One region of the Roseibium sp. SCP15 genome, then DNA from elsewhere that is predicted to be linked to it. Evidence: predicted binding sites of a transcription regulator. Region 1 holds the regulator's gene; each other region holds the start of a gene.
The links. Region 1 encodes PhoB, which activates phosphate uptake and scavenging genes when phosphate is short. Its sites were predicted from a motif close to TGTCATNNANCTGTCAT; they were not measured.

Region 1 (5,560 bases):
GCGCTCGGCATGACGCTTTTCGTGGTGACCTTGGGCCTCAACATCGTTGCGCTCTACATCGTGCGCAAATACCGGGAGCAGTATGACTGATGACCGATACGACACTCACTCCCGAAGCGGCTGCCGACACCGCCAAGGCTGCGGCGAAGTCCAGGTCCCTTTATCACATCGATGACCTGACCCGTAAGCGGAACGCAGCCGAGAAGCGGTTCAAGGCCTATGGCATAACCGCGATTGCAATCGGCCTGTTCTTCTTGGTCGTCCTGGCAACGTCGATCGTCTCACAGGGCATTCCGGCGTTTACCAGGACTGTAGTCGAAGTCGAATTTACGCTCACGCAGGAACAGTTCGACGCAGCTGAAAAAGAGCTCTTCAAGACGAAAGCCTACGAAAAGTTCTTCATTGATGCGCTGCATGGCCAGATGACGGAAAGCGGTGTCTCCGCACCGTTCGATGCGGCTGCGATCCAGCGCATCGTCGGCAAGACCGGAGGCACCATTCGCGAACACTTCCGGGCCAATCCGGACAGTCTTGGCAAGGAAACCGGCTTTGAGTTGGCAGCCGCCTCCCGTGTTGACGGTTACATGAACGGCCGTGTGACCCGCGAGACGCTTACCGACAGCCGCTTCCTGCAGAAGTCCGATCTGGACATTGTTGACGCTCTGGTCGAGGCCAAGGTCATCAAGACTGTGTTCAACTGGAACTTCATCACCGGTGCCGATTCCGGCGTGGACAATCCGGGTGGAGCAGGCATCGGTGCATCCGTGGTCGGGTCATTCTTCATGATGCTGGTGGTTCTGTTCCTGTCCCTGCCGATCGGCGTGGCCGCTTCGATCTACCTTGAGGAATTTGCGCCTCAGAACCGGTTCACGGACCTGATTGAGGTGAACATTTCCAACTTGGCTGCCGTTCCGTCCATCGTGTTCGGTATTCTTGGTCTCGCGGTCTTCATTCAGTTCATGCACCTGCCGCAGTCGGCTCCGCTTGTCGGTGGCCTTGTTCTGACACTGATGACGCTGCCGACGATCATCATTTCAACGCGAGCTTCGCTGAAGGCTGTACCGCCGAGCATCCGTGATGCCGCACTGGGGATCGGTGCCTCGAAAATGCAGGCAACCTTCCACCATGTGCTTCCGCTTGCGATGCCGGGTATCCTGACAGGCACCATCATCGGGCTTGCGCAGGCTTTGGGTGAGACGGCTCCGCTGCTCCTGATCGGTATGGTCGGCTTTGTTGCGCGCGGATATCCGGACGGTTTCATCGCAGGGTTCACGGAGCCGAATTCCGCAATGCCGGCGCAGATCTACACCTGGGCGGCACGCGCGGACTACGCATTTTACGAAAAAGCATGGGGTGGAATTATCGTCCTTCTGGTGTTCCTCCTCACAATGAACATTCTCGCGATCATCCTGCGCCGCAGGTTTGAGCGCCGCTGGTAAGGAATGATCCGATGAACGAGATGTCGAATATTGAACAGTCGGTGGAAATGACCGAGAGCAAGATTTCCGCGAAGAACGTGCAGGTCTACTACGGTGACACGCATGCGATCAAAGATGTGGACATTGAAATCCAGCCGCGATCCGTCACCGCCTTCATCGGACCGTCCGGTTGCGGCAAGTCGACTTTCCTGCGGACCTTGAACCGCATGAACGACACGATCGATATCTGCCGCGTGCAAGGGTCGATCAGGATCGACGGCGAGGACATCTACGACCCCAAGGTTGACCCGGTGCAACTGCGCGCCAAGGTTGGTATGGTGTTCCAGAAACCGAACCCGTTTCCCAAGTCCATTTACGACAACATTGCCTACGGCCCGCGCATTCACGGGTTGGCCCGCAACAAGGCGCATCTGGACGAAATCGTTTCCTCAAGCCTGCAGAAAGCCGGTCTTTGGGAAGAAGTGAAGAACCGGCTGGACGAGCCGGGTACCGGGATGTCCGGCGGTCAGCAGCAGCGCCTGTGCATCGCCAGGGCCATTGCGGTCAGCCCGGAAGTGATCCTGATGGATGAGCCGTGCTCGGCTCTCGACCCGATTGCGACGGCAAAGGTCGAAGAGCTGATCGATGAGCTGCGCGAGAACTACACGATCGTGATCGTGACGCACTCGATGCAACAGGCAGCCCGTGTATCGCAGCGCACCGCATTCTTCCATCTCGGCATTCTCGTCGAAGAAGGTCCGACCGAAGACATCTTCACAAATCCGAAAGACAAACGTACGCAGGACTATATCACTGGCCGCTTCGGCTAAGTGGCTACGCGAATTCTGAAAGGGACACTGGATGTCTGAACACACAGTCACGGCCTATGACGACGAATTGACCGCAATGGCCGGCAAGGTCGCCGAAATGGGCGGTCTGGCGGAAAAAGCGTTTGCTGATGCTGTTTCCGCACTGGTCTCGCAAGATATCGAACTGGCACGCGTCACGGTTCAGCAGGACGAACGCTTGGACGCCTTGCATCAGGACATTGAAGCAAAGCTGATCGAAATGATTGTCCGTCGCCAGCCGATGGGGCAGGACCTGCGGGAAATCACCGCCGCGACGCGCATTGCCAACGATCTGGAACGTGTTGGCGATTTGGCCAAGAACGTTGCCAAACGGACGATCGCGATCGACAGCAATCTTCAGTCCAAGAAACTGGCCATCGGTGTGGAACACATGACCGAATTGGCCCTTGCACAGCTGAAGCAGGTTCTGGACGCCTATACGCGCAAGGACGCGGAAGCGGCGAGACGCGTTCAGGAAGCCGACGCTGAAATCGATGCGATCTACACATCGCTCTTTCGGGAGCTGTTGACCTACATGATGGAAGATCCCCGCGTGATCACTCAATGCGTCCATCTTCTGTTCTGTGCCAAGAACATCGAGCGTATTGGCGATCATGCAACCAACATTGCTGAAAACGTCTTTTATATGGTGACTGGCGATCGTCTGCCGGAAGACCGTGCAAAACAGGACGAGACGACCCACGCGGTCTGACAGCTGGAACCCGGTTGGAAATTGGTGACCGGAACGGCAGCATCTGCTGCCGAAACTGGAGCGAGAACGTATGCCGAAGGTGCTTATCGTTGAGGACGAAGAACCACTTAGCCTTCTGTTGAGGTACAACCTGGAAGCGGAAGGATACTCGGTCGAGTCCTGTGCACGTGGTGATGAAGCTGAAATCCGGTTGCGGGAAACCCAGCCCGATCTCCTCCTTCTGGATTGGATGTTGCCGGGGCTGTCGGGCATTGAACTATGCCGCCGGCTTCGCGCGCGTGAAGATACCGAGCGTCTGCCTGTCATCATGCTGACGGCCCGCGGGGAAGAAGCCGAGCGCATTCGAGGTCTTTCAACCGGAGCAGATGACTACGTCGTCAAGCCGTTTTCCGTGCCTGAGCTGATGGCTCGTGTCCGTGCGATCCTCCGCCGCGCAAGCCCGGAAGTTGTTTCCACAATGCTTCGGTCGGGTGACATCGAACTTGACCGTGAAACCCATCGGGTGCGCCGCAATACCAAGGAAATTCACCTGGGGCCGACCGAGTTCCGCCTTCTGGAATTTCTGATGACCTCCCCGGGCCGGGTGTTCTCTCGAGAGCAGCTGTTGGACGGCGTATGGGGCCATGATGTCTATGTCGACGAGCGCACGGTCGACGTCCATGTCGGCCGACTTCGCAAGGCGCTCAACAAGGGCAAGGCCAAGGATCCGATCCGCACGGTGCGCGGTGCCGGCTACGCATTTAATGATCAGTTTTCGATGGCAAGCTGACTACGGCTGAAAACATCGGGAGGGTGGAGTGCTCACCCGCCCGAACCGGTTGTCCGGCCGCATGGCCGCTCCGGTCAGCTTATCCAGAACGTTTCTGATTGCTGCGCATCCTTGAGCCCGAACGCTGACAACGCTCGATCAAGAGAGATGTTGTTCCCGGTGAGAAGAGTTGCGGCTTTTTTCCCTTCAAGCAGCGAGCCATACCGCCTCATGGCGGCAACCCCGGCTGCTGCACCGCCTTCCACCAGGCATTTTTCCTTGGCGAGAATAAACTTCATCGCTTCGAGAATTTCACTCTCCGGCACCTGAACAAAGTCGTCTACCAGTTTCCTGCACATGGCGAAGGTGTATTGGTTGTCGGCCGGTATCGGGCCGGGTAGGGCATCGGCGATGGAAGGTTTTTCGTCGACCTCGACGATATGGCCGACCTTGATACTTTCGATCATGGCGGCCCCATGCTCAAGGGAAACCCCAATGACCTTGATGTCCGGCTTCAGGCTCTTCAGCGCCTTGGCGGTTCCGGCCATGAGCCCGCCACCGCTCAATTGAACGAAGACAATGTCGAGGGCCGGCTGGTCGGCCAGCAGCTCCAGGCCGATGGTGCCTTGCCCGGCGATGACATGCGGATCATCGAAAGGAGATACAAAGAGAAGGCCGTCTCGTTCCGCAATGCGCCGCGCTTCCGCGTCTGCGTCATCCTGCGTTTGTCCGTGAACGATCACTTCCGCCCCGAAATCGTACAGCCCGCCAATCTTTTCGGGAGGTATGATTTCGGTGACACAGACGACGGCACGAATGTTCAGCTGCCTTGCCATATAGGCGACGGCACGACCGTGATTGCCACTTGATACGGTGATGACACCGCGTGATTTCTGAGTTTCGTCGAGAGACAGAAGCTTGTTGGCCGCGCCGCGCAGCTTGAAGGCGCCGGTATCGTGCATCGTTTCCATTTTCAGCCAGATCGACGCGCTCAGCTCTGTCGACAGAGCATGAGATTTGCGCAGCGGAGTGGGGCGCACATAGCCCGCTATCCGTTGTTGCGCAGCATGAATCTCGTCCAACTCAACCATCATTTTTCCGTCTCTCGGCTGTTTCGAAAACAGGGCTTCAGAATGAGTGTTGACAAAATATTCTAAATTAGACAATTTGTCTATAACGCTGAAACGACCCCGCAAGATGGGTCGCGAATTGGGTGACGTTCTGACAGAGAGATGCAGATGCGGCTGGTGAATAAGCAGGAAATCTTGGCGCAGATTGACGAGCGCGCGGTACTTGCGGAGATCGAAGAAGGCTTCAGGTCTTTCGCTCGGGGCGAGGCCCAGGTCGCGCCGGTTACCCACCTGGCGTTCCAAAAGGCAAATGGCGAGTGCCACATCAAATGCGCTCACGTCGGTGAAGACGAGGTTTTTACCGTCAAGCTTGCCACCGGGTTCTATGACAATCCGGAAAGGGGGCTTTCTTCCAGCAACGGCTTCATGGCCGTCATTTCGGCTGAGACGGGAACTCCCTTGGCAATCCTGCAGGATGAAGGCGCATTGACCGATTTGCGCACGGCACTTGCGGGCGTCATTGCAGGTCGCATGGGCGCGCGGCAGGGTGCCAAGGCACTCGGCGTGATCGGGACCGGTATCCAGGCCCGTCTGCAAGCGCAGCTCTATTGCAAACTTCTCGGTTTCACCCGGGTTGCCGTCTGGGGGCGGTCGGAAGAGAAAGCTGCAACGCTGGTCCAGGAGCTTTCTATGGAGCTTGAAGGTGTTCCGGTTGCGCATGCGGAAAGCGTGGAAGCACTTTGCGCCGACGCGGATGTCATTGT
Region 2 (5,560 bases), on a different contig from region 1:
GGCTTGCGGTCGATATTTTCATTCACTTCGGAAAAGAGTTTGCCCAGCGCACCGGCGGTATGGAAGGCAACCGCGATCATGGCCGGCACCGGGCTTGAGCCAAGTACAAAGATCAGAAACAGGGCAATGATCAGCTCCGGAAATGCACGCATGACGTCCATCATGCGCCGGACCACCGGAATGAGCGGGCCCCAGCTGTCAACGTTTCGGGTTGAAGCCATGGCCAGAACCACGGCCATCGCACCGCCCAGCAGTGTCGCGACTGCCGCAATGTTCAGCGTTTCCAGCATCGCCGGCACAAAATGCAGGACAAGACCGAAAAAGGCGGGTCCGGCCTCCCAGGCCTCGACGACGATTTCGCCCGGGTAGTCGAAGAACTTGGACAGGCCCTGCAAGAAGCCGCCGGAATTCATTTCGTTCGATTTGGAATATCCGGAAACGAGAACCGCAACGACCAGCAGCAATCCCATCAGGGAATAAAGCTGGCGGCGTTTTCGTAAGGAGAGGATTTCCTGCTCCAGTGCGGCAACAGCCATTACCAATGTCCTTTGACGGAGGTCATATGAAAGCGCGGGCCGAAATCCGGCCCGCGCGAAGGTTCAAAAGAACCGATTAGTTCTTGTTCTTTGCCTTGCGGGCTTCAACAATGTTGACGTAGGCGTCATGCGTGATCGGCATGAAACCTTTGGTTTCACCAGCAGCAACACCGTAAGCACACTCAGGGTCCATGGAGTTCAGGGACGCCATCAATGCAGTCATTTTGATCTTCACGTCTTCCGGAAGTTTCTTGGACAGAACGATCGGACCTTCTGGGATCACCGGGGAGCGCCAGATTTCACGCAGTTCAGTCATGTCGACGAGGCCGGCGTCGGAAGCCTTGCGCAGGGCACCGGAGTTATAACCGTCTTCCCACTCACCAAGACCGTCAGCCCAGGTCACGCCGCCGTCGATGTCGCCGTTGGATACAGCAACGATGGTCTGCTCATGACCACCGGTGAAGACAACGTCTCCGAAATACTCACCCGGTTTCATGGAATAACCTTCCTGCGGGATGGCGATGGATGGGATCAGGTAACCGGAAGTGGAGTTCGGATCACCGAAACCGAATACCTTGCCCTTCATGTCTTCCAGAGAGTTGATCTCATTGTCGACACGGGCAAAACCGATGGAGTAGTAGCCATAACCGCCATCGACGTTCACCTTGACCAGAACCGGATCAACAGCTTCCGGATCAGTCAGATAAACCTTTGCGTAGCTGGACGCACCAAGCCAGGCCATGTCGAGGTTGCCACCGAGCAGACCTTCAATAACGCCGTTGTAGTCGGCCGGAGCGAAGAGCTTGACAGGAACACCGAGCAGGTCGGCGGTTTTCTGTTCCAGGCACTCATAGGCGCGCAGGCGGTCAGACGCGTTTTCGCCGCCCAGAATACCAATGCGGAACTCGGTGATTTCTGAAGCACCGGCGATCGAGGCGTTCAGAGCGATCGTGCTTACGGCAGCAAGCGCAGCAACTTTGGAAACGAATTTCATTTGGGACACTCCCCGAGAGTCTGTATCTGATGACGTTTGAAGGGTGCGCGAGCGGCTCAAACCGCTGCTGCCGCCGGGGTCATCACACCAGCGGATTCTTGAGAGCCGGTCTGGCCGGCGTCGATGGCAGTGGAAGTCGCTGCCTCGTTGAAACTTTCGTCGGCACCGTAGATTTCACGGGCAGCGGCTGTGGTCAGCTCTTCGGGCTTTCCGTCAAAAACAAGGAACCCGTCGCGCATACCGATGACACGGTCACAATAGGCACGCGCCGTATCGAGCGTATGCAAGTTGCAGATAACCACCTTGTTGTCGCGCTCATGGATTTCACGCAGCGCATCCATGACGATCTTGGCATTCATCGGATCCAGGGACGCAATCGGCTCGTCTGCCAGGATCATGTAAGGGTCCTGCATCAACGCACGGGCAATCGCCACCCGCTGCTGCTGACCGCCGGAAAGCTCTTCGGCGCGCTTGGCCGCTTCCTGAACGATTCCCAGGCGGTCGAGTGCAACAAGCGCATCGTTGACATCGCCGGCGCTGAAGATGTTGAAGAGGCTCTTCATTGTGCCGTGACCGTTGAGACGGCCGAGCATGACATTGGTGACCACATCGAGGCGCGGCACGAGATTGAATTGCTGGAACACCATGGCGCAATCACGCTGCCAACGGCGCATCATTCCACCCTTTAGGCTGAGAATGTCCTGCCCCTTGAACAGGATCTGGCCTGAAGTCGCCGGCGTCAGCCGGTTGATCATGCGCAAGAGGGTCGATTTGCCCGCTCCGGATCGGCCGATAATCCCGACCATCTGCGGTTTGTCTATGTTGAAACCGACCTTGTTGACCGCAGTCCTTGTCCCGAAGGTCTTTGTGACGTCCTGAAACTGAATCACCCGCCAGCCCTGTCCGTGTTTGTTCGTATTGCTGGGCGACAAGAGCCACTGGACGATTACAGGCAGATGACAGGTTTTTGTATGAAAGATCAAAGATTTATGACAGTTCCATGAAGACCCCGATCCCGACTCCGGCCCCTTTGATCCGCATTTCAAGATTTGCCATTTTGATTCAATGACTTCGAAGATCAGGCACTCTCTGAAGCCTTGAGTCAGTACTGCTGCAGTATTGACCTTGAAGACTGTGTATTTTTGACTGGATTTTCCAGTCTTTCCATAAGCACTCAGCTGTTAAATCTGGATACAGTCATAATACTGTCACCAATCCGTCACCGGCTTTCACCCGACGCCGGTTAAACACGGCCCCTCTATCACTATTCTTCCCAATGGAGCCTCCATGTCCTCTCCTGCCCAGAAGCAATGCCTTACCGAAGCGCCAAATATTCATCCGGATGCAAATGTCCAGAATTGTGAACTGGGGATCTGGACAGAAGTCGGAGCGCGCACGGAAATGCGCGAAAGCCAGATGGGCGACTATTCCTATATTGTTCAGGAAGGTGATGTCGTCTGGTCAACAATCGGCAAGTTCTGTTCGATTGCCCGGCGTGTTCGGATCAATCCGGGCAACCACGCCACCTGGCGGGCATCCCAGCATCATTTCACCTACCGCGCGGCTGCCTATGACCTGGGCAACGACGATGCCGGTTTCTTTCAGTGGAGAAAGGATGACTGGGTGACCATCGGCCATGATGTCTGGATCGGTCACAACGTAACGGTTCTGGCCGGGGTTACCATCGGGACGGGGGCGATTGTTGCAGCGGGTGCCGTCGTCTCAAAGGACGTTGCTCCATACACCGTTGTTGGCGGTGTCGCCGCCAAACCGATCAAGCGGCGCTTTACTGAGACACAGGAAGAGGCGCTGATGGGCATCTCCTGGTGGGATTGGTCGCATGAACAGCTGAAGGCGCGCCTTCCGGATTTCCGGCAATTGTCGATTGATGCCTTTATCGAAAAGTACAGCTAATCAACCGGCTCCCTGGCACAACTTCGTTTGACCGTTTCCCTCTCCCTGCTACCTTTCCGCTCTGGAGAGGGACAAAGACCGATGATTACGAGACATGCATCCTGCCGATGTGGACAGCTGAGTGCGGTTTGTCGGGGCGAACCGGTACGAGTATCCGTCTGTCACTGCCTGGAGTGTCAGAAGCGCAGCGGCAGTGCCTTTGCAACACAGGCCAGATGGCCAGATGAAAACGTTGAGCTGTCCGGCGACTACAAGGAATGGTCCCGCGTTGCCGATAGTGGTCACAAGGCGACCTACAGGTTTTGCCCCAATTGCGGTTCCACACTGGCCTACGTCATTGAAGGCTGGCCCGGTGTGACCGCAATTCCAGTCGGAGCTTTTGCTGATCCCGAGTTTCCGCCTCCCCGCTTTTCCGTTTATGAACATCGCAAACATGCATGGACACAGGTGCTGGGAGAAGATGTTGAACATTCTTCGGACCCGGCCATTGCCTTCACGAAAGGCAGGCTCAATACAGATTGATCCTTTGAGAACCACTGCAACTGCCTGGGGCCGGGATGATGAGACTGGACCGAATTCTCCTGTATGTACGTGACATAGACCGGACGGCTTCGTTTTACGTTTCGCATTTCGGTTTCTCCATGCATCAGATCCCAGGCGACCGAATTACCGAACTGGTACCGCCAGACGGCGGTGCCAGATTGATGTTGCACAAGGCGGGAAAAGCGCAAAAAACCGGGCAAAGCACCGTGAAACTGGTGTTCAACGTTGAGACGGTCGAGGATTTTTGCACCTCTGCCAAAGCTGAAGGGTTGAGCTTCGGGCCTGTTCATCAGGCCGACGGATACGAGTTTGCCAACGCCAAAGACCCCGACGGAAACTCGATCCAGGTTACGAGCCGCCCTTTCAACAAAATCTGACGGCACCAGGACGACCACTTCCCTGACTCCCCCTTTTAGAAATTTGCCGCTACAATTGCGCCATGCCGACAGAAACTGCAGTTCTTGAAACCAGCCTGGGCCCTTCCCTACGCAGATGGCGTGTGCTCAATCGCATCAAGCAGGAAACCCTTGCCCGCGATCTCGATGTTTCCCAGAGCAGGATTTCCCGCTGGGAAAGCGGAGATGCGCAGCCAAATGGAGCGGACCGGCTCAAGATCACGCAGCTCTTGCGCGCACGGCCGGAAACTGCGGCAGACCGGGCGCTGCTTGATCTCGTGACCCAGGCCGCCATGCCGGTTCATCTTGTCTGCGATCTGACCCACAGACTGTTGGCAGCCTCTCCTGCAAGGACTGTCAATTGGCGCATCCCGACCTCCGAACTGCTGGACCGCCCGCTTTGGCGATTTGCTTCTGAAAGCATTCGATCCGTTGAGCATCAGCTGCCAGAACACGGATGGTTCGAGCCGCTTGGGCCCGACGTTGTTTATGAGACAGAGCGGGCGGAATTCGCCGAGTTGACCATTCCTCAAAGTCGCATCCGCATTTCGCGCCTACCGCTCTCCGACGGCCGGTTTGCAAGGCTGGTGCGTGACGAGCCTGCTGCCTAATTCCGTTTCCTGCATAAAATATTCATGCCATCGCTGCACCGATGATCGCGCGCTAAACTTGGCGGCATGACTCAAACAGATACAGCTTCCGTCGCCATGGAAGCAGACAACATGAGACTGTCCGGTCTTCTGGACTTCCTCCAGGCAGCCGAACAGTTGAAAGACACGCTCCGTTCGGGTTCAACCCGGAAAGGCCGGAAAGAAAGCACGGCCGAACACAGTTGGCGGCTGGCCTTCATGATCCTTGTATTTGAGAAGGAACTTGGGGAAGTCGATATTCCGAAGCTTCTGAAACTTTGCCTGATCCACGATCTCGGCGAAGCCATTTCGGGAGACATTCCTGCCCCAGAGCAAACCCCGGGAGATGACCGGCAGGACCGCGAACGACGCGATTTCCAGGAGCTTTGTGCCCCTCTTCCTGCGGACACAGCTCAGGATCTTCTCTCACTCTGGGATGAATATGCCGGGGCCCAAACGCTCGAAGCACGCCTCGCAAAAGCGTTCGACAAGCTTGAGACCATGCTTCAGCATCAACTTATGCCTCCACGCAGCGTCATCTTTCACGAC
Region 3 (5,560 bases), on a different contig from region 1:
ATATGGGCAAAGCCGCAGACCAAAGTGGTGCCGTAACGTGCCTTGAACTCATCGAACCGGGAGCCGTCGACAACGCGGGCAATCACTTCGCGAATGTCATAAGGGGTCTTCAGGTCGGCCGGGACCACTCCGAGAATTTCATCCGGATCGTAGAGAGGGGCTTCAGGTGTCTGAAGCGCAAGGCTGACCGACTTTGTCCGGTTCAGGCTGGCGATCGAGCGTCTGGCGAGCGCAAGGGCATGCGCATCATCGCGGGCAAGGTGATCGGCGACACCGGAAAGGCGGGTGTGGACGTCTCCGCCGCCAAGGTCTTCCGCCGTGACTTCCTCGCCCGTCGCCGCCTTTACCAGGGGTGGGCCCGCCAGGAAGATCGTACCCTGGTTCTTGACGATGATTGTCTCGTCGGACATCGCCGGGACATATGCGCCGCCTGCTGTGCAGGAGCCCATGACAACCGCGATCTGAGCAATGCCCTTTGAGGACATGTTCGCCTGATTGAAGAAGATCCGGCCGAAGTGATCCCGGTCCGGAAAGACCTCGTCCTGGTTGGGAAGGTTGGCACCACCGCTGTCGACCAGATAGACGCAAGGCAGATTGTTCTGCTCGGCGATCTCCTGGGCGCGCAGGTGCTTCTTGACCGACATCGGGTAGTAGGTGCCACCTTTGACGGTCGCGTCGTTGGCGAGGATCATCACTTCCTGACCTTCCACACGTCCGATGCCGGCAATGATGCCCGCGGCAGGAGCCGCGCCGTCATACATCTCGTGGGCAGCGAGCATGCCGACTTCCAGAAAGGGCGAGCCGGGATCAAGCAGGCGGGAAACCCGTTCGCGCGGCAGGATCTTGCCGCGGGAGAGGTGCCGCTGGCGCGCGTTTTCACCCCCACCATCAAGGGCAGTCTGTGCAGCCTGCTTGACGGCGTCCATGGCAGCTTCATGGGCAGCCTTGTTGGTCGCGAACTGTTCGCTCTTCGGCGAGAGGTTCGATTTCAGGATGCTCATGTCACCCGGTCTCCCTTTGGGAATTGATGGCAATCGGTGCGACTGCCTTGCGCACCATGTTCAGGTAAAGGTCTTCGATCTGTTGTTCTGAAAGATGTCCGCCTTCGCGGTACCAGGTCGGAATGCCGGTCAGCATGGCAATGATGGCGCGCGTGGCGACGCGCGCGTCTTCAACTGCATAACGCCCGCTTGCGGCCCCTTTTTCCAGAATATCGGTGAGGATGGCTTCGTAGCGACGGCGCTCCGCCTCGATCACGGCGAAATTTTCCGGTTCGAGATTGCGCAGCTCCATATAGGAAATGAAGACCTCGTCGGCCCGTTCCAGGTGGTAACGGATATGGAAGCGGACAAAACACTCCAGCGGATCGGTGTCTTGCGCAAATACGGCAGCATCCCACGCCCTCAGAAGGTCTGTCATATGAGACAGCATCAGGTCCTTGAGGATGTCCTGCTTGGTCGGAAAGTGATTGTAGAGGGCGCCGGGACGAACGCCGACATCTGTTGCGATCTCGCGCATCGACACAGCCGCGTAGCCCGCACCGGCAAAACGCTTGAGAGCTGCTTTGCGAACGCGGCCAGCAGTCTCCAGGCCCTTCGCGCGGCTCTGAGGTTTGGTGGCATTGGTGGCCATGATGTCCTCCTCGAAAAATCTATAAATGAACGTTCATTCATTTACAAGCCTTGTTTTGCGCGAAATCAATGTCGAAGATAATTTTGAGTTGTGAACTGGGGGAACTGTCAAAAAACTTACATGGTTAAGCTGTCCAGAGTTTCGGAGTACTACGCGGCAATTTTCAAGAGGATCGATTGATGAGGGACGACAGCGCAAAGACCTGGGTCGAAGCCGAATGGGCAGACAGCCTGGACGAAGAGCTGGAAATGGAGATTGATGACCTGCTGGTTGCCAAGGACCTTCAGTTCATCTCCGACAAAAGACACAAGTCCCCGCTCTGCCGGAAAACCTATTTTCACGAACTTCTGCGCTTGCAGGCCGAACTGGTCAAGCTTCAGGACTGGGTGCAGAATACCGGCGAAAAGATCGTCGTCATCTTCGAAGGCCGTGATGCTGCCGGAAAGGGCGGCGTTATCAAGCGGATCACCCAGCGGCTTAATCCCCGTGTCTGCCGGGTTGTCGCCCTGCCGGCTCCGACCGAGCGGGAAAAGAGCCAATGGTATTTCCAGCGCTATGTTCCGCATTTGCCGGCAGCCGGCGAAATCGTTCTCTTCGATCGGTCCTGGTACAACCGCTCTGGTGTCGAGCGCGTGATGGGATTTGCCTCGGAAGATGAGGTTGAGCAATTCTTCAACGATGTTCCGGAGTTCGAGCGCATGGTCGTCCGTTCCGGTGTCCGCCTCGTCAAATACTGGTTCTCGATCACGGACGAAGAGCAGCAGCTGCGCTTTCTGATGCGTATTCACGATCCGCTCAAACAGTGGAAGTTATCACCGATGGACTTGGAATCCCGCATTCGCTGGGAGGATTACACCAAGGCCAAGGAAGACACGTTCGAGCGCACCAACATTCCCGAAGCACCATGGTTCATTGTGGAGGGCAACGACAAGAAACAGGCACGCCTCAACTGTATCGACCATCTTCTGTCGCTTATGCCGTATGAGGATATTCCGCATGACCCGATCACCTTGCCGGAACGACGTTTCAACCCCGATTACGAGCGCAAGGTGCTGCCTGAGCATCTCTATGTGCCGGAAAAATATTGAGATAATCTCTCACACACTTGCGTGAACACGGAACCCGGCCTTGCAGGCCGGGTTTCTTTCATGTCATTTGAGGCGCGTACCTCGGCACAGGGAGTAGGTGAGAATGGAAAACGGAAAGATCCGGTGGGGCATCGTCTCGACCGCAAAAATCGGCCGCGAAAAGGTCATTCCCGGCATTCAGCGCTCCGAAACCGGAATTGCTGCAGCCGTTGCCTCCCGCAGTCCTGTGGTCGCAAGGGATGCGGCCAGCGAGCTCGGCATCGAAAAAGCCTATGGTTCCTATGAAGAGTTGTTGGCCGATCCGGATATCGACGCCATCTACAACCCTTTGCCGAACCATCTGCATGTGCCCGTGACCATTCAAGCCGTCGAGGCCGGCAAGCATGTCCTTTGCGAAAAGCCGATTGCCTTGGATGCGAAAGAAGCGGAGCAGTTGCTTGCGTTGCCAAAGGACAGATTGGTAGCGGAAGGCTTCATGGTTCGCGCGCATCCGCAATGGATCAAGGCACGCGAGATCGTGCGCTCAGGAGAGTTGGGAGAACTGAAGGCGATCCAGGCGTTCTTCAGTTTCTTCAACACCGATCCTGAAAACATTCGCAACCTGCCGGGGCTAGGCGGGGGCGCTCTCCTGGATATCGGGTGTTACACCATGCTGGCCGGGCGGTATTTCTTCGAGGCCGAACCGCAGCGCGTTGTTTCGCTGATTGACCGGGATCCTGAATTCGGGGTCGACCGGATGACCAGCGCGATGATGGATTTCGGTGGTGGCCGGCACCTGGATTTCACTGTCTCGACTCAGCTGACACCCTTCCAGCGTTTTCAATTGATGGGTACGCAAAAGCGCCTGGAAATCGTCATTCCGGTGAATGCTCCGCAGGGCGAAGCTGTTCCGCTGCGGCTGGACGATGGTTCAATCCTTGGAGACGGATCCGCCGAGACACTGACAATCCCGCCGTGCGACCAGTATGCGGAACTTGTCGATGTGTTCGGTCGAGCCATTTCGGGTGAAGCGCCGCTGCCCTATGGGGTTGCAGATGCGATCCAGAACATGAAAATCCTGGATGCCGTGTTTGCGTCTGCGGACAAGGGTGGATGGGTCGAGATCAAGTAAGCCTGCTTTGAGGTCTTCAAGAAAGTCCGGAAAATGTCCAAAGGCCTCGGGAGCGAAATTCCGGGGCCTTGTTCATTCGCACCAGCCGGTTGTTTCAGGTTCTTCAATCCGTTTGCCGGTGCCGCCCATTTTCTCCGGCATGTCTGCGAACTTGGGCAGGCCGTCAGCGAAATCCATGACCCTTTCGCTATAGAAGATGTGACAGGCAGGTTCATATTTGAGGCCGGACCCCGCGAGGGTCATCGGGTAGACGACTGTCATGTTGACCTTCGGTTTGTGGTTGGCGACGCAACCGCCACATTTTTCGCATGTTACACGCCCGCTTGCTTCGTTCTGACTGGATGTGATGACTGGTCCGCCAGTGATGCTGACGTCGTCGGTTTTCCAGATGCTCCAGGCATTGATCGGTGCCGCGTGCCACTTCCGGCAGGAATGGCAATGGCAAATTGCGGACGATCTCGGGGAGCCCGTCACGGTGACCTTGACGGAGCCGCAATAACAACTTCCCTGATATTCTTCTGCGTGGTCAGTCATTTTCGTCCTCTGTGAAATGATCACAACAAATGGGTAAATTCACTCTGCCTGGGCAATGGCTGCATCACAGAATGATGCGATCAGGCGAGATTGCGCACGTTCGGTCAGAAACGCGAGATAATAATTGGTCTGGATGTTTGCATCGGAAATGGGGACGGCGCGCAGGTTGGGGTGAGGCACAAATTCGAAATCTGCCACGAACCCAATGCCCAGTCCCTGTTCCACCGCTTTCCAGATGGCTTCGCGACTGCCGAGCTCCAGCACCGTCTGAACCGAAATTTCGTGTTCGGCGAACGCCTTTTCAACGGCAACGCGCGTCGTCGATCCGGCCTCGCGCCTGATGACATCCTGTCCTTGCAGATCGCTCATCCGGATCTCTTCACGCGTGAAAAACGGGTGATCGGCATTTACGAAGACCACCACATCGTGCGTGCTGTAGGGCAAGGTTCTGACCCTCGGATCCGAAGGTACTTCGGCAATGATCCCGACATCCGCATCAAAGGACAGAATCTGTTCGAAACATTTGGTGGAATTGCCGAAGGCAACATCCACATTGATCAGCGGAAACTTCTGCTTGAATGCAATGATCATGTCGGTGGCATGAAACGGGCCGACAGCTGCGATCGTGAGGGTGCCCGCATCGCATCCCCTGAAGGATTCCAGCAGGCTCTCCGCGTCCTGTTCCGCCTGATGCAGGCGGCAGGTGACCTTGAAGAGCTCTTCACCCTGTCCGGTCAAACGGATCTCGCGGCCCAAGCGATTGAACAATTCCACGCAGTAACGCTGCTCGAGCAGTTTTACCTGCGTCGACAAGGTCGGCTGGCTTATGTTCAGCGCCTTCGCAGCACGCGAAAAACCCTGATGTTTTGCGACTGCGTGAAAAGATCGAAGTTCAGATTTCAGCATAGCTTCAGTATATGGATCGTATCCAAACAATCAATTTGATTAATAGCGTGTCTCTTTTCATTCTGCCTGGATCGACCTTGCAACAGGGCACTTCATCGAGAGAGACAAATGTGGACCTACTGCAATCCCGTAAAGGTGATTTTCGGAGCTGGCCAGTTTGCCGACCTGGCAAACCAGATCGGCGGGCGCAGATACGCTCTGATTACGTATCCCGATCCACCTTTTGCCGACCTGACAGATGCGCTAGCGACACGGGCAGGGCCACCGGCACTTGTTGTCAGCGATGTTG
Region 4 (5,560 bases), on a different contig from region 1:
GATCAGGACATGGAAAGAATCGAGGCTGCCGCCGACCGTTAGATCATGCGACAGCCTCGTCATAAAATCGTCTGGCAGCTTATTCGGCAGCTTCTTTTTGTGCGCGGACGATAGACTCAGAAACCAGTCTCTTGGCTGCTTCCATGCCCTCGACGCCGGTGACCTTGACCCACTTGCCCGGTTCCAGATCCTTGTAGTGTTCAAAGAAGTGTTTCACCTGGGCGATGGTGATTTCCGGCAGGTCGGCAATATCGTTGATGTTGTCGTACCGTTTGGTCAGCTTGTGGGTCGGAACAGCGATGATCTTTTCGTCCTGGCCGGACTCGTCTTCCATCAGCAGAACGCCGATCGGACGGCAGTTCATGATGGCGCCAGGCACGACCGGGCGCTGGTTGACGACAATCACATCGATCGGGTCGCCATCGCCGCACAGCGTATGCGGAACGAAGCCGTAGTTCCCCGGGTACCGCATAGGGGTGTACAGGAACCGGTCGACATACATCGCGCCGGCTTCTTTATCCATTTCGTATTTGATTGGTTCGCCGCCCATCGACACTTCGATGATGACGTTGATGTCTTCCGGCGGGTTCTTGCCAATCGGCACAGCGTCGATACGCATCGCAAAACTCCTGTTGATCTTTGCGCCGTCTATCGCAATCCAGCCCGAGAAGTTCAAGCCTTTAATTATTGCATTGCACCTAATTGATGAAAGTGTGTCTATGATGACAGCCGCTGATTTAGGAGAGTGCGTCGATGGGGAAATTCAACCTGTGCCAGAAGTTGGCGTTCCTGATTTTTTCCGCAGCAGTGCTGGAAGGGCAGGGGACTGGCGCAGAAGCGGCTGAAATCACGAGCACTTACACAAAGATCCGGCTGCAGGATTGCTCCCAAACGGAACCAGCATCCAAAGAAGGCACCTTTGGTGGTTCGTGGGAGTGTTCAGGCTTCCAGGGGCAGAAGGTTTATGTCGCGGAAGGTGACTTGCGCATGTTTGTTTCTTTCGGCCCATCCGCCGCTCGTGAACCTGCAGCGGCGCAGACCTTGCCGAATTTCAATACGATCAACGAGACATTGGAGTGGCGTTTGCGGGATGGAGTTGCCTTCGCAACGATCCTTCGCTGGTTTCCGACCCTGGACGACAGCGGGAAGACCGGCAGTGTTCTGATCGTTACCCAGCTTGATCCGGGGGGAGCTATTTGCCAGATTGCCCGGATCGATGCGCAGGCCAACAAAAACGCCAATGTTCTTGCACGGAACGTCGCAGACAGGCTTGCCGGAAAGCACGATTGCTCCCGTGGCCCGCTTATCGAGGGCAAGCCCGGGGTCTTGCATTGATCCGCTGAAACATTTCGAGACGTGACCGGTTCACCAAACGCCAAGGTCAAGAGAGTTCGAAAACGACCTTGGCAAGTATCAGGGAATGTCGGGCAACCAGGTGTAAATGGAGAGCTCCATACGCCGTCCGCCAATCCTGTACCAGGACTTTGCCGACAGCTTGCCGCCCATGGCCCGATAGAAATTTCGTGCTGGCTGATTGTCGCTCAAAACCTGAACGGCCAGACCTGCCATGTTCTTGGAGGCAAGAGTTTCGCGGACATTGGTGAAGAGAGTTCGCCCAAATCCAAGGCCCTGATATTCCGGTTTCAAGTACAGCTCGTAGATTTCCCCGTCCATGCCTGTGCCACGCAGTCGGCACGGTCCGTAAGTCGCGTAGCCTGCCGGGACGTCGGCGATGCTTAGAACTCTGATGTTGACGCCACGCGAAAGCGCGCCGCGCCACCAGCCAATGCCTCTGCGCGAAACCATTTTTTGAAGGTCGACGCCATGCAGGACTCCACGATAGGCGCCGAGCCAGGCTTCGGTGTGAATGCCTGCAAGCGCCTCGCAATCAGCGGTTCGGGCCGCACGGAGATCGATCAGGTCTGTAGTCATCCTGCAAAAAGGATACAGCAAGCGATGCGTCGGAAAAGAGGCATTCGTAACGGGAAATGTGAAAAGTGATCCGGCTGTGCGATGGAATCGGCAAAACTTACGATGGCAATAGCGGAGTGAGGCTGAATATGAAAAGGGCCGGCATAGCGCCGGCCCTTCAGTTGCCCTGATGTTTGACTCATTAAATCTGGTTGACCGGTAAAAACCCCGGGGGGCTGGGGGGCTAATGCATTCCGCGGTCCCTACTGGTCACACCCATCAGGGTATGAGTTCAATATGGGTAGGCAAAATGGCTGGCCAAGGGCTGGAATAAGGCGAAATCATGGAATTTTGCGCATTCTTTCTGGGCAACTTTCCGCAGCGTTAACTCTTTGGGTAATCTGAGGAAAATTTACTTGGCAAAAATACGGAGCGGGTTTGCCGGAATTTCCTTTCTTTGATTGCGGGCTTGCCATCTGCCCCCAAGGCAACGCATCATGACAGACAGGTGACAGAGAAAATTCCTGGAGTGGTTTTCCCGTCAGAAGCGAAACCGCAAACGAAAATGGAGGCGGAATGAGCGAAGCCGATGACAGCGCGTTTCAACGCGGCGCGGGACTGAGCCCGCAACCGCAAAGCCACCCGGCTCCCCCCTCCAGACCCGTTGTTGCATTCAACAGGCGTGAACTTGATACCATCCTGAGGCTGTATGGCCGCATGGTTGCTGATGGTGAGTGGCGCGACTATGCAATGGACCTCCTGAAAGACAAAGCCGTGTTCTCTGTGTTCCGAAGATCCTCGGAGATGCCGCTTTACCGGATCGAGAAGGATCCGAAACTCTCTCGTCGTCAAGGAGCCTATTCGGTGGTTGCGGCCGGAGGCATGATCCTGAAACGAGGGCACGATCTGGCCCAGGTTCTGCGGGTTCTGGAAAAGAAGAAGCATCTGCGCCTGGTAGAGGCGTAACAATACGCTGTCAGGCAGGATCAGCCACCCGGTAGATGATATCCGCGCTGGCGATATTTGTTTCAAAGTAGGGGATCACATAGATCCGCTCCAAACGTTCCATGCAGTCACGCCTGTCAACGTCCGTCGTTCGGGCTTTGCCGCGTGCTCTCCTGATTGCTTCCGGGGTATCAACCAAAATGCTCATGTCGAGCCAGTCGCGCACTGGTTCGTGCAAAAGGTATATGCCGTCGCAAAGTACGAGCGTTGACGCATCCTGAGTGCGTTGAAGAGAATATTTTCCGTCCAGTTCGCCTGTGCAATTGTTCCAGGCGCGCTCATACGTGAAACAACCTTGATCCCGCAAGGCAGCCAGTGACCTGCCAATCGCTTCCCATGCGTACCAGTTCAACGGATTTTCTTCAGAGTTCACGGGCGCGAGGCGGCGCTGCTCTTCGATGCGTTTCTCACGCTCGACAAAACTGAACTGAGAAAAGCGATCGCATTCGAGATGAAGTGTGTGTGCCGGAAAATTGCTGGCGAGCGTCTTGCAAAGAGTTGTTTTTCCGGCACCTGCCAATCCACAAACTCCGGCAATGATCAGGTCCCTGGACTCAATTTGCTCTCGAAGGTGTGCGATCAAGTCGTTCAGGTTGGAGAGTTGCACAGGCGCAAAGTACATTTGTTGGCTACGTGGCGTTTGAAAGTAAAATGCATTTGAAAGAACTGCTTCAAAAAAAAGCCCGGCAATGGCCGGGCTTTCTCGTTTCTGTCTGTGTGACTGAAGCTTATTCGCGGTTGCCGAACAGCTGCAGCAGCATCAGGAACATGTTGATGAAGTCGAGGTAGAGACGCAGGGCGCCCATAACGGACTTCTTGGTGGCAACTTCGCCGCTGTCACCTTCGTAGTACATTTCCTTGATCTGCTGGGTGTCGTAGGCCGTCAGACCGGCAAACACCAGAACACCGATCACGGAAATGGCGAACTGCAGAGCGGAAGAAGCCAGGAAGATGTTCACGATCGCCGCAATGATGATGCCGATCAGGCCCATCATCAGGAACGAACCCCAGCCGGACAGGTCTTTCTTGGTGGTGTAGCCGAAGATGCTAAGCGCACCGAAGGAAGCAGCGGTGATGAAGAACACGCGCGCGATCGATGCACCGGTATACACCAGGAAGATCGATGACAGCGAAATGCCCATCACGGCCGAATAGACCAGGAACAGGGTACGTGCGGAGCTCGCGCTCATGGACTGAATGCGGAAAGACAGCCACATGACCATTCCAAGTGGTGCAAGCATGACAACCCACTTCAGCGGACTGCCGTAGAGCGTTACGCCGAGCTGCGTGAGCATCTGGCCGTTGCCAAGGCTTGCTACTGCAGCGCTCTGGTCGGTTGTCGTTGCCAGCATGGAAGTAGCCAAGGCAAAGAAACCGGTCAGCGCCAGACCGATGGTCATGTAGTTGTAGACGCCCAGCATGTAGGAGCGCAGGCCTTGATCAATGCCGGCCTCGGCGCGTGTGCCGGCGACTGTGTAAGCGCCTTGAGGTTGACGGTCAAAGGTCGACATGGTCGTGTGAATCCCCTTCTAGATTGGTTTTTGCATGTACGATCACATGCAACACAACTCCCTCAACATATGGGAAAATGCGGACTTAAGCACAAGACGAGATTTCTGAAAAAATCGTAATCTTCATGCCTCTGCCCGCATTATACGTCATTATGTTTAAAAAACCGGGTATTTATTTCATTGCTTTCAGGCGAGAGGCGATCTGCCGGTCACAGGTGCCACCCGGATTGCGTACGATTTCTTCCGCAGCGAAATCAAGAATTTCCGTTTCCTTGTTACGCATCTGTTCCACCGTGACGCCCGGCTTGAACCACTGGAGAACAGCATAATCGCCTCCGGCATCCGTCAGGAAGGCAATCGGCTTGCCACCCTCGGTAATACCCATACGGCCGACACGAACTTCCTCGATCGAAATATCGCGCGATTTCCCGTCAATGCTGATCTTGTTCTTGCCGACATTGAGCTTCTTGAGCGTTGAACCGGAAGTCCCCACCCAATTGCCGAAGAAGCGCTTGCCCTTTTTCTCAACAGAGAGACAGGAATTTTCGAAGTTCGGAATGGAAAGCCGAACTGCGGATACCTCGATCGGTTCCTGACCTTTGGCAGCGATGGTGTATTTCATGGAGTTTTCGCCGGTCCGGTAAACGCGAATCCCGACCGGTGTGTAACCGGAGTCGCCAAGCGTCCGGGTAAAGAAGTCGAACTGATTTTCATCGTTTGTGCCCGCACGGCGATAGAGCCAGCGCTTCGGCAGGCCATCTTCGAACACCAACCAGTCGCTGACCACCAGGCCCCGCGGGCCGTTGGCCTCGTTCAACTGCCAGACGCCCGTGTGAAACGGGCTCTCGGCCTGGGCAGGAGCAGCGAATGTCAAGGTCGCTACCGCAGCAAAAGCTGCCACCTTGGCAAGATTTCTGAAAACTGTCTTTTGGGTAAACTTAAGCATACAACTCCGCCCCTATTCCAATTTTGACCCCGACATTATTCGGATAGCCAAGAATAGGGCGGCATGCAAGTTGCGTGTGGCTGGTGCCTGCCAGGAAAACTTCTGATTTTCATGAAAGTTTCCTGACAGGCGTGATCAAGATGCCGATTGGGGCGGTCTTACAGATTTCTCAGAACCGGCGCCGGTT

Region 2: phnC (phosphonate ABC transporter ATP-binding protein) is a predicted target of PhoB. The motif match lies at 2,476-2,492, and genes of this name have one in related genera.
Region 3: ppk2 (polyphosphate kinase 2) is a predicted target of PhoB. The motif match lies at 1,738-1,754, and genes of this name have one in related genera.
Region 4: ABLO27_RS24810 (DUF2794 domain-containing protein) is a predicted target of PhoB. The motif match lies at 2,409-2,425, and genes of this name have one in related genera.

What each region holds. Positions count from the first base shown of each region.
Region 1 covers NZ_JBDZYI010000002.1:168,762-174,321, reverse strand. Annotated here, with positions in the region: gene pstC (phosphate ABC transporter permease subunit PstC) at 1-90, shown strand, start outside; gene pstA (phosphate ABC transporter permease PstA) at 90-1,439, shown strand; gene pstB (phosphate ABC transporter ATP-binding protein PstB) at 1,451-2,248, shown strand; gene phoU (phosphate signaling complex protein PhoU) at 2,280-2,978, shown strand; gene phoB (phosphate regulon transcriptional regulator PhoB) at 3,049-3,747, shown strand; gene ABLO27_RS08105 (threonine ammonia-lyase) at 3,822-4,820, opposite strand; gene ABLO27_RS08100 (ornithine cyclodeaminase family protein) at 4,965-5,560, shown strand, end outside.
Region 2 covers NZ_JBDZYI010000001.1:357,275-362,834, reverse strand. Annotated here, with positions in the region: gene phnE (phosphonate ABC transporter, permease protein PhnE) at 1-536, opposite strand, end outside; gene phnD (phosphonate ABC transporter substrate-binding protein) at 613-1,530, opposite strand; gene phnC (phosphonate ABC transporter ATP-binding protein) at 1,587-2,420, opposite strand; gene ABLO27_RS01640 (DapH/DapD/GlmU-related protein) at 2,818-3,444, shown strand; gene ABLO27_RS01635 (GFA family protein) at 3,526-3,966, shown strand; gene ABLO27_RS01630 (VOC family protein) at 4,005-4,364, shown strand; gene ABLO27_RS01625 (helix-turn-helix domain-containing protein) at 4,427-4,993, shown strand; gene ABLO27_RS01620 (HD domain-containing protein) at 5,060-5,560, shown strand, end outside.
Region 3 covers NZ_JBDZYI010000005.1:587,844-593,403, forward strand. Annotated here, with positions in the region: gene ABLO27_RS25815 (carboxyl transferase domain-containing protein) at 1-1,001, opposite strand, end outside; gene ABLO27_RS25820 (TetR/AcrR family transcriptional regulator) at 1,003-1,632, opposite strand; gene ppk2 (polyphosphate kinase 2) at 1,812-2,720, shown strand; gene ABLO27_RS25830 (Gfo/Idh/MocA family protein) at 2,824-3,831, shown strand; gene ABLO27_RS25835 (GFA family protein) at 3,904-4,365, opposite strand; gene ABLO27_RS25840 (LysR substrate-binding domain-containing protein) at 4,405-5,271, opposite strand; gene ABLO27_RS25845 (phosphonoacetaldehyde reductase) at 5,380-5,560, shown strand, end outside.
Region 4 covers NZ_JBDZYI010000005.1:389,340-394,899, forward strand. Annotated here, with positions in the region: gene ABLO27_RS24790 (metallopeptidase family protein) at 1-42, shown strand, start outside; gene ppa (inorganic diphosphatase) at 80-619, opposite strand; gene ABLO27_RS24800 (hypothetical protein) at 754-1,335, shown strand; gene ABLO27_RS24805 (GNAT family N-acetyltransferase) at 1,414-1,953, opposite strand; gene ABLO27_RS24810 (DUF2794 domain-containing protein) at 2,488-2,877, shown strand; gene ABLO27_RS24815 (hypothetical protein) at 2,888-3,538, opposite strand; gene ABLO27_RS24820 (Bax inhibitor-1/YccA family protein) at 3,645-4,427, opposite strand; gene ABLO27_RS24825 (hypothetical protein) at 4,600-5,373, opposite strand; gene ABLO27_RS24830 (ABC transporter permease) at 5,532-5,560, opposite strand, start outside.